Linked DNA regions of Alloacidobacterium dinghuense. The protein of the gene in region 1 interacts with the protein of each later gene in a pairwise test. Links are inferred from orthologs where the notes say so. Each region holds a gene or a part of one and is shown in the gene's direction. Other genes may lie near its edges.

The links.
Region 2: the proteins of nusG (region 1) and rho interact in binary tests that used the Escherichia coli proteins (3 or more experiments, as listed by UniProt). The link is inferred for Alloacidobacterium dinghuense from one-to-one orthologs.

Annotation. Positions count from the first base shown.
Region 1 is NZ_CP060394.1:5,395,376-5,398,147, forward strand. It holds nusG (transcription termination/antitermination protein NusG), read left to right. Parts: upstream 1-971; coding sequence 972-1,574; downstream 1,575-2,772. Other genes in the region: tuf (elongation factor Tu), read left to right, coding at 1-197; rpmG (50S ribosomal protein L33), read left to right, coding at 313-462; secE (preprotein translocase subunit SecE), read left to right, coding at 682-951; rplK (50S ribosomal protein L11), read left to right, coding at 1,639-2,079; rplA (50S ribosomal protein L1), read left to right, coding at 2,223-2,772. UniProt on the Escherichia coli protein: Part of the processive rRNA transcription and antitermination complex (rrnTAC). The complex forms an RNA-chaperone ring around the RNA exit tunnel of RNA polymerase (RNAP).
Region 2 is NZ_CP060394.1:112,515-119,727, reverse strand. Bases 1,975-4,892 are described here. They hold rho (transcription termination factor Rho), read left to right. Parts: upstream 1,975-2,767; coding sequence 2,768-4,018; downstream 4,019-4,892. Other genes in these bases: pstS (phosphate ABC transporter substrate-binding protein PstS), read left to right, coding at 4,572-4,892; H7849_RS00485 (YciI family protein), read right to left, coding at 4,134-4,481; H7849_RS00495 (DNA-directed RNA polymerase subunit omega), read left to right, coding at 2,430-2,651. Also shown: H7849_RS00505 (hypothetical protein), read left to right, coding at 1-369; H7849_RS00500 (isoaspartyl peptidase/L-asparaginase family protein), read left to right, coding at 793-1,866; more of pstS, read left to right, coding at 4,893-6,041; H7849_RS00475 (hypothetical protein), read right to left, coding at 6,044-6,601; H7849_RS00470 (alanyl-tRNA editing protein), read left to right, coding at 6,748-7,213. UniProt on the Escherichia coli protein: Facilitates transcription termination by a mechanism that involves Rho binding to the nascent RNA, activation of Rho's RNA-dependent ATPase activity, and release of the mRNA from the DNA template.

The DNA of each region.
Region 1 (2,772 bases):
AGTTCTACTTCCGCACGACGGACGTGACCGGATCGGCGCATCTGCCGGCGGGTACGGAGATGGTGATGCCGGGCGACAACATTTCGCTCGAGATCGAGCTGCATACCCCGGTGGCGATGGAGAAGGGCCTGCGGTTTGCGATCCGCGAAGGCGGACGCACGGTAGGCGCCGGCACTATTACCGAGATCCTGCAGTAGGACTGGCCGTAAACGAAGTTCAGTGAGTCAGCGGAGTTGAGTTTCCGCTGACTACGGAAAGATTGAATTAGCGATTCCAGGGACGTGCTTCCCGGCAATCGGTTAGGATAAAGAGATGCGCGAAATTGTGACATTACAGTGTCCGGTGTGCAAGGAACGGAATTATTCGACGACGAAGAACAAAAAGACGACCACAGGCCGTCTCGAGTTCTCGAAGTTCTGCAAGCGTTGCCGCAAGCACACGGACCACAAAGAAACCAAGTAAGTATTTTGGTTGTTCAGGGCGCCCGAGAGGGCGCGATTGCCTGGACGGCCAGTCCCAGGGGCGTAAGCTCAACGGTTAAACTGTCGGTCTCCAAAACCGAACTTGGGGGTTCGAATCCCTCCGCCCCTGCCAGATTTGAATGCAGCCGCAACCGCTGCCGGGAAATGGTTGCCGCGGAACAGCGGGTAAGCTGTAGGCGTACAAGAAGGAAACAGCGTTATGGCGAAGGCAGCATTGGCAACCGGCGACTCCCCGCAGAAGAGCACTACAACCAGCCAGGTGACCGCGTACTGGACGCGCACGGCCGATTTCCTGAAGGATGTGCGCGGTGAGATGCGCAAAGTCGTCACGCCCTCGCGTTCTGAGGTGCAGGCGACAACCACGGTGGTGATCGTTACGGTTTTCGTCTTCGCGGCGTTCTTCTATGTAGTTGACTCGATTTTTGGTAGCGCGTTGAAGGCTCTGCTGCATTGGCTCGGTGGTCAGTAAGCATGTCAGAAGAAGGAATCATGGCGGAAGAAACCCACGACGAAAACACCGGCAACGATAATCCGGAACAGCTTGGCCCACCAGCCAGCGAGCGCTTCAAGTGGTACATCATCCACGCTTATTCGGGATTTGAGCGTAAAGTTCGCGAGTCGCTCGAAAGCCGCGTGCAGGCCTTCGGTCTGCAGAACAAAATCGGTCGTGTGATGATACCGACCGAACCCGTGACGGAGATCGTCAACGGCAAGAAGCGTACCGTCGAACGGGTCTTTTTGCCCGGCTATGTGCTGGTTGAGATGGATCTCGACAATGACCTGTGGCACGTGATCAAGAACACGCCGCGCGTCACGGGATTTCTCGGGACCGGTGATAAGCCAGTAGCTTTGAGCGAGCAGGAAGTCAGTTCGATCCTCTTCCGCACGGATATTTCGAAGGACAAGCCGCGCCTTAAGATCAAGTTCGAGAAGAACGAGTCCGTGCGGATCACCGAAGGACCGTTTGCGAACTTCAACGGTGTTGTGGACGAAGTCAACGAAGACCGTGAGACGCTCAAGGTGATGGTGACGATTTTTGGCCGCTCGACCCCGGTCGAGCTTGAATTCGGCAAGGTAGAAAAGATCGTTTAGCGAATTTGCAGTACGAGAATCTGGTTGAGCGAAAAGCTCGCCGTAAGGAAAGGTTTTAAAGGCAATGGCAGCTCCAACAAAGAAAGTACAAACTCAGGTCAAGCTCCAGATTGAAGCCGGTAAGGCCACACCAGCGCCTCCGGTCGGCCCCGCGCTCGGTCAGGCGCAGGTCAACATCATGGAATTCTGCAAGCAGTTCAACGCCCGTACGCAGAACAAGGAGATGGCTGGCCTGATCATCCCGGTCGTCATCACCGTCTATGTGGACCGCAGCTTCACCTTTGTTACCAAGACGCCTCCTGCAGCAGTGCTGCTCAAGAAGGCAGCGAACCTGGCCAAGGGTTCGGGGACGCCGAACAAGAACAAGGTCGGCAAGGTGACCGAGGCGCAGGTCCTCGACATCGCCAAGCAGAAGATGCCCGACCTGAACGCCGCTTCAGTCGAAGCCGCTGTGAAGAGCATCAAGGGCACGGCGCGCTCGATGGGGATTGAAGTCACGGCGTAAGGCCGGTTAGGCACATTTCCTGTAGGAAAAACGGGGAAATGTGTGGCATAATCAAAGATGCGTCTCAAGCGCCAGCTTGAAACGCAGTCAACAGCACCACGGCCAGCAGGCGGCATCGACTGTGCGGTGGGAGACGAGGATACATGGCAAAGAAGGTCAGCAAGAATATTGCGAAGGCGCGCGCGGCTGTCGAGAACCGCCCCTATTCGCTCCAGGATGCGGTTCCGCTCCTGCAGAAAGTCAAGTTTGCAAAGTTTGATGAGACGGTCGATCTGACCATGCGTCTCGGTGTCGATCCCAAGCATGCCGACCAGATGGTGCGCGGCACGGTTGTTCTGCCGCACGGCCTGGGCAAGACAAAAAAGGTTGCCGTCATTACTACCGGCGACCGCCAGCGCGATGCGGAAGCGGCGGGTGCGGACATTGTCGGCGGCGAAGAGCTGGTTGAGAAGATTCAGAAGGAAAGCTGGACGGATTTCGACGCCCTGATCGCGACGCCCGACATGATGAAGTCGGTCGGTCGCCTTGGTAAGGTGCTCGGTCCTCGCGGACTGATGCCGAATCCGAAGACGGGTACGGTAACCAGCGATGTCGCTGCGGCCGTAAAGGAGATCAAGGCCGGTAAGGTTGAGTTCCGTACCGACAAAACGGCTCTGGTGCACGTTCCGGTAGGCAAGCTTTCGTTCACGCCGG
Region 2 (7,213 bases), 5.3 Mb from region 1 along the record:
GACAATCAGAGCGCATTTCTCATTCCCCTCAGCTCGCCATTTGGCACTCCGCAGGCCGATGACACTCTATTCATCCCCTCCGATGATGGCTTCATCCTGGTAAGCGACACCCCGGCGAACATCGTCTACAAGATTCGCAAATCTGAATTCGCTCCCGGCACGCCATACACGGCTGCAGTAGGTGCTCCAGACGCCTCGGGCGCAACCGTAGGCTTTGTCGGAATCCTCGATCTCAACTTCGGCGGGCTGACCCCCATTGTTAGCGGACTGCAAAGCCCCCACGGAATGGGCTTCGTGAAAACCCGCAGCGACGAAAGAGAAGAGCGCGAAGAAGAGTGCGAAGACCGGCACGACCACGATGACCGCTAAACATCCCTGATCCGACATACCGCCTGCCATCCTGCCCCCTCTTAAGGGGCAGGATGAGCGGATGTCGGCATGCATAGCCTTCCGCTGGACTGATCCCAGAGAATGCCTTGTCAAGCGAAAAAACTGCTTGGATTTCCCTAACCAACTCATTCCAAAGAGGAAAATCCGCCCTTCAATTTGGCGTGTTTCCTGTGCCAGCCAGCTATAATAGAAATAGAAGCCAAGAAAGACCCGCCTTTGTCTGGGCGGGCTTTCCTATTTCGCCAGCAACTATTTAAGAATCAGATAAATACGCACAAACCAAGTGAATTCAAATAGATAGCGCCATCTCCAATAATCCCGTTTATTTCCATGAATTTACGGATGGGGGTAGGTGTGCCAGCTCCGGAATCTGCACAGAGGATCGGGCTCAAGCCATGTATCATGGCCACCATGCGCGAGCCAGCCTTTCTTATCTGCTCCTGTCTCTTAGCCCTTACCGCGACCGCCCAGCAGACCCATAAATGGGCAGTAGTCCTCCACGGAGGGGCAGGCGTCATCGAGCGCAAGAACATGGACCCGAAGACTGAGGCCGCCTACCGCGCAGATCTCGAAACAGCAATTCAGAAAGCCGCCGACACGCTCGACAAGGGTGGTTCAGCACTCGACGCGATCGAAGCAGCCATCCGCTACATGGAAGATGACCCGCTCTTCAACGCAGGTCGCGGAGCAGTCTTCAGCGCAGCCGGAAAGAACGAACTCGACGCCGCCATCATGGATGGGTCGAACCTCAAGGCCGGAGCCGTCGCCGATGTCACCCACACGCGCCACCCCATCACGCTCGCCCGCACCGTGATGGAAAAGTCGAAGCACGTCATGCTCATCGGCTCCCCCGCCGACGAATTCGCAGCCTCAAATGGCCTGGAGATGGTCGATCCCAGCTTCTTCTTCACCGAGCGCCGCTGGCAACAACTGGTCGAGGAACTGAAAAAAGAGGGCAAGCCGATCCCCCCACGACCTGCCGGAGCGCCGCCCGCCGCAATTGGAAAACCCAGCGCCGACCTGATGTTCCCCGTCGAATCGCCTGATGCCCACAAGTTCGGCACCGTCGGCGTCGTCGCCCTCGACAAGCAAGGCAATATCGCCGCCGGAACTTCAACCGGAGGCCTGACCGCCAAGATGTGGGGACGCGTCGGCGACTCGCCCATCATCGGTGCCGGAACCTACGCCGACAACAGCTCCTGCGCCGTCTCCGGCACGGGAACCGGCGAATACTTCATCCGCCTCACCGTCGCCCGGACCATCTGCGCCCTGGTCCAGTACAAAGGCATGGGTCTTCAGGAAGCCGCCGACGATGTCATCCAGCACCAACTTACTGATCTGAAGGGAGACGGCGGCATCATCGCCATCGACACCAAAGGCGACATGGTCTGGAGCTTCAACTCCCCCGGCATGTACCGCGCTCGCATCTCCGAAGGCGGAAAAGCTGAGATTGGCATGTACAAAGACGAAAAGTAACGAAAAGACAACAGGGATCAAGCGAACGCCTGATCCTTTGTCCACAGGGCGAGGCCGATTTGAATCATCAGGACGAGAATTTCTACCAATTAATGGAGGACGGACCCCGAAAATCTATGAAAAAAAATGTTGACCTTCTGGTACATCGGATTTAACTTCAAAAGTGCTGATTCGATGAAGAAGTGTTGGAAGTGATGCTCTAACTCAGTTTCGTACTCTGCCGTAATCTTTTTCATCCCAGATCCAAGCAGTTGTTTTGGTTTTGGCCCTCGGGGCGGCTTAATGTGTCATGTCGCCACGCGGGAGAAGGCGTTTGCGCCTGAAACTCAGCAGATTTTGTTGTAAACGTGGAGTGGAAACGATACCGCTCCACAAAAAAGCTGAAAAATTAGGTTAAAAAAATTGATCTAAGTCGCAGGTGGTTGCGTCTTAAGAGATGAGATTCCTAAGGAAAGCGGAACGAAATCAACCCTAATTCAGGGCGTTTCGATGACCGACGATCTACGGCCGGATTTATGAGCGCGAAGGATCGTGGAACTGTTTATGAATGAAGGAGAAATACAATGCGTTCTGATCTGATTTATGGGGCATTGACCCACGTTTCCAATCGCTACCAGCTGTGTCAGCTGGCTTCCAAAGCGACCCGTAAGCTGCACAAGCCGAATACGCGTGTGCAGGACACTACGAATGAAGTTATGGCTCGCTTCCGTTACCAGAACCCGGTAGCGGTCACCCCCATCGTTGAAGAGAAGGCAAAGGTTCAGCAGCAGCGCCGCGCAGCGTAAGCCGCGGCCTGCTGTGCAGGCCCTCCCCTCAGTAAAAACTGAAACATTCTGCCATACCAGAGATTCCTTCCATTCAAGAACGGCCTCCCTAAACAACCTACCCACCGCAGGTGACAATGACCATCTCCGAACTAAAAGAAAAAAACATCACAGAACTGAGCAAAATTGCCCGCCAGCTCGAAATTCCAGGCGCGAGCGGACTCCGCAAGCAAGACCTTATCTTCAAGATTCTACAGGCCCAAAGCGAAAAAGAGGGCCACATCTTTGCCGAGGGCGTATTGGAAATTCTGCCTGACGGCTACGGCTTCCTGCGCTCACCGGATTACAACTATCTGCCCGGTCCAGACGACATTTACGTTTCGCCATCCCAGATTCGCAAGTTCGACCTGAAGACTGGCGACACGATCAGCGGCAATGTGCGTCCGCCGCACGAGGGTGAAAAGTATTTTGCCCTGGTCAAAATCGAGGCGATTAACTTTGAGTCGCCGGAAGAGACGCGCAACAAGATCCTTTTTGACAACCTCACACCGCTGTATCCGCAGGAGCGCCTCAAAAGCGAGACCGTGCGTGACAACATCAGCGGGCGCGTGATGGATCTGCTCACTCCGGTTGGCAAGGGGCAGCGTGGATTGATCGTCGCTCCGCCGCGCACCGGCAAGACGATGCTGCTGCAGGCGATCGCCAACTCGATCACCTCGAACCATCCTGAGGTCGTCCTCATCGTCCTGCTGATCGATGAGCGTCCGGAAGAAGTGACGGACATGCAGCGCTCGGTAAAGGGTGAAGTGATCAGCTCGACATTCGATGAGCCGGCTGCTCGCCACGTCCAAGTGGCGGAAATGGTGATCGAAAAGGCGAAGCGCCTGGTCGAACACAAGCGCGATGTGGTGATCCTCCTCGACTCAATTACCCGTCTGGCGCGTGCTTACAACACGATCGTTCCTCCGTCGGGCAAGGTGCTCTCAGGCGGTGTTGATTCGAACGCCTTGCAGCGGCCGAAGCGCTTCTTTGGTGCGGCTCGCAACATTGAAGAAGGTGGCTCGCTCACGATCATTGCAACAGCCCTGGTTGACACTGGATCGCGCATGGACGAAGTGATCTTTGAAGAGTTCAAGGGCACCGGCAACATGGAAATCATCCTTGACCGCAAGCTGGTCGATAAGCGCGTCTTCCCGGCGATTGACATTCAGCGCTCGGGCACGCGTAAGGAAGAGCTGCTGATTCCCAAAGAGGATCTGAGCCGCATCTGGGTGCTGCGCAAGGTGCTCAATCCGTTGTCTCCGGTTGAGGCCATGGAGTTGCTCGTCGACAAGCTGGGGAAAACTCGGAACAACGCAGAGTTCCTCCTGAATATGAACTCGCTATAAACTGGATAAAAGTGAACGGAAGGGCGCGCCTGATAGCGCGCCCTTTCCACTTATATGCGAATAAACTTCAATTTTTCTAAGAGCTTGGCTGCCCGCTGCCCCTTCCAGGGATATGTCAATATTCCACTTTGAAGGTATCAAGCGTTGGCAAGAGGCAAGGATGAAGCTCTGTAATGAAATGCCCTGATTCGACGCTGGGGTTGGCATTGGCTACTGCGTTCGCTTCTTCGGCGTTTGGCGCCTCCAGAATGACCATGGCGACAAGTTCGCCGCCGTCTGTAATTGGTCCCGCGAAGAGAATCCGTCGGGCTTCCGTTTCACGACGAAGAAAAGCGAGATACCGCGGCATTAGGTCTTCATTGCCCTCAGTAATGTTCCATCGTGGACCCTTTTTTAGCAGACAAAGAAAATACGGCTTGAGGTTGCGCGGAATATCGGGGCGCCTTGGAGTGGATGAAGGCATGCTTTCATTATGGCGGATACCTGAACGGCTCTCCGCTACCGCTTCTTTTCACACAATTTCCGATAAGAATGAGGCAAGCTACTGAGGGCGATGAAAACTAGGCTCGCAAATTGGTCTACTCGCCGAAATTTGGCGTGGCAGTGGGCGCTGTCGGTGTGCGTTCTCTGCCTGCTCACTCCTTGTGCGCCTGCTGAGTCTGGTGCGGACGAAAGACTCCAAACAGTGCACACGATCTATGTGGATTCGTTTGGCGCGGGCGCCAATGCGCAGGCTGCTCGCAAGCGTGTGGTGGACAGGCTCGAGAAAGGCGGCATCCATGTCAGCGATAAGTCGGATGGCGCCGACGCCCTTCTGCACGGCAACGCCGTGATCTGGATGACGGGAACGATTTCAAACAATCTCCGTTCGAACAGCTCCAGGCAGACGATGTATCAGGGATATTTGTCAGTCGAGCTCACGGACTCAGCGAAGCGGACATTGTGGTCGTATCTGGCGACTCCGGGGCGATTTCGTACTTCGAACATTGTTGATGACCTAGCCGATCAGGTTGTCGCACGGCTTGAGCGGGAAATGAAGACAGGCATGGCGATCGCTTCGTTGCCTGCTAAGGCCACACCTGAACCCGGAGTTGCTCTGCACGGAGGTGGATCTACATTTCCGGCGCCTATCTATCTGAAGTGGTTCGAGTCCTTTCAACAAACGGCGGGCGGATTTCCGATTTCTTACGACACGATTGGCTCCGAGGCTGGATTAGAACGCTTACGCAATGGAAATCTCGATTTCGCGGCTTCAGACATCCGACCGGTTGAAAGTGCTCAGTCGGAGACCACTTATTTTCCTACCGTGGTCGGTGGAATCGTTCCTATCTATAACCTGCCGGATGCCGGCCACACACTCAATCTGACTCCCCAGGTACTGGCGGATATCTATATAGGTGTCATTCGCAAATGGAATGATCCGCGGATTCGCGAATCCAATAGTGGCGCACGTTTGCCGGATGCTGACATTGCCGTTGTGCACCGTTCTGACGGCAGTGGCACAACCTATGCGTGGACGAGTTACTTAGCGTCGGTAAGTCCTGGCTGGAAGAGCAAGGTGGGCGAGGGCGCCCGCGTCAAATGGCCCGTGGGCAGCGGAGTAGAGGGAAATGAAGGTGTGGCAGAGATGGTGGCGAAGACGCCGAATTCCATTGGATACGTTGAGATGACGTATGCCATCCAGCACCGGCTCAACTATGCCGCAGTGCGCAATCCCGCGGGACGGTTCATCAAGGCCGATCTAGCTAGTATCACAGCGGCTGCGGCGAAGTCGCATGTTACAGCAGAGAACCTTCGCCCTTCCCTTCTCGATTCCGAGGAGAAAGATGCCTACCCCATCAGTTCCTTTACGTGGATTGTAGTGCCGAAAACCGAAAGCGACGCACAGAAACGGGCCGCCATTGCCGGATTTCTGCGATGGATGTTGAGCATAGGACAGAAACAGTGCTCGTCGCTCGGATATGTGCCTCTGCCGCGTGAGGTGGTGGCTCAGGAATTGCAAGCCGTTGACGCTCTGAAATAACGTCAGTTGTTCTGCTCAACAAGGTGATCGCCGGAAAACTTCGGAATGCCGAAATGACCGCGCAGATGCAGCAGGTCAAGCGGACTAAGTGTGCCATTGATAGCAATCAGGTTGATACTGGTTGGGCTGGCCAACATTACTACCGCGCCTTCGACGTTGGTATGTTCGAAACGTATCCACACGTCAGTTCGCCCCAGATTACTCCGATCATGAACGGACTGCGCGGTTACCAGGTGCTTCCAACCGCGATCATGGTACTGCTGACGGACGGCTTCAAGGTTGCCGGGATCGTAGAGTCCCGGCAACGAAAACTTGTAGCAGTGCACTGAGATGCCGTTGAGTTTGGCAACAACGCGGCGCGTATTTTCATCGTCGATGAAGTTGTTGGCCAGAGCCAACATCGTGCGGTCAAAGGTGAAGTCAGTCCGGAAGGACGCACGCTGACCGACGGCATCCATGTTGTGGGGGATCCAATCGTCACTTTGCTGCGCACGGGCAGAGATGCAGGTGACGGTGAACGTAAGCACAAAAAGGGCGCAACTGAAGCGACGGGGAAACATAGACTACTTTTGATCAAACTCTGTTTTGAGAGAAAAGTCTTTGCTAATTCGAAATATTTCTTATGGAAGCCACAATACCGTCGGAATATTGACAGGGACCATGCACATCATTCGATAAACTATCTTTTAAGCGGTTTGCAGTGGTTATGAGTGAACGCCTCTATTATTCCGATTCTTTTCTGACAAACTTCTCCGCCCGCGTGGCAGATATCCGCGAGCTTTCCCGGACAGGAGGACAGTCTGTGTGGCAAGTGGCTCTGGATCGCACGGCCTTCTATCCGACCAGTGGTGGTCAGCCACACGATCAGGGAATGATTAGAGCGACTTCGCGCAACGGAGCAGCCTTAGAGATTCCGGTTATCGCGGTCGAAGAGGATGAGCAGGGCGGAGTTTGGCACCAGACATTGAAGCCGCTACTTGCCGGGACAGAGATTCAGGGGGAGGTTGACTGGGCCAGGCGCTTTGATCACATGCAGCAGCACTCGGGACAGCATCTGTTGTCGGCAATCTTTGCACGGGAAATGCAAGCGACCACTGCATCGTTCCATCTGGGCGAAGCATCATCGACGATTGATCTAGCGGTAGAAACGCTAGCCCATCACAGTCTCGAGC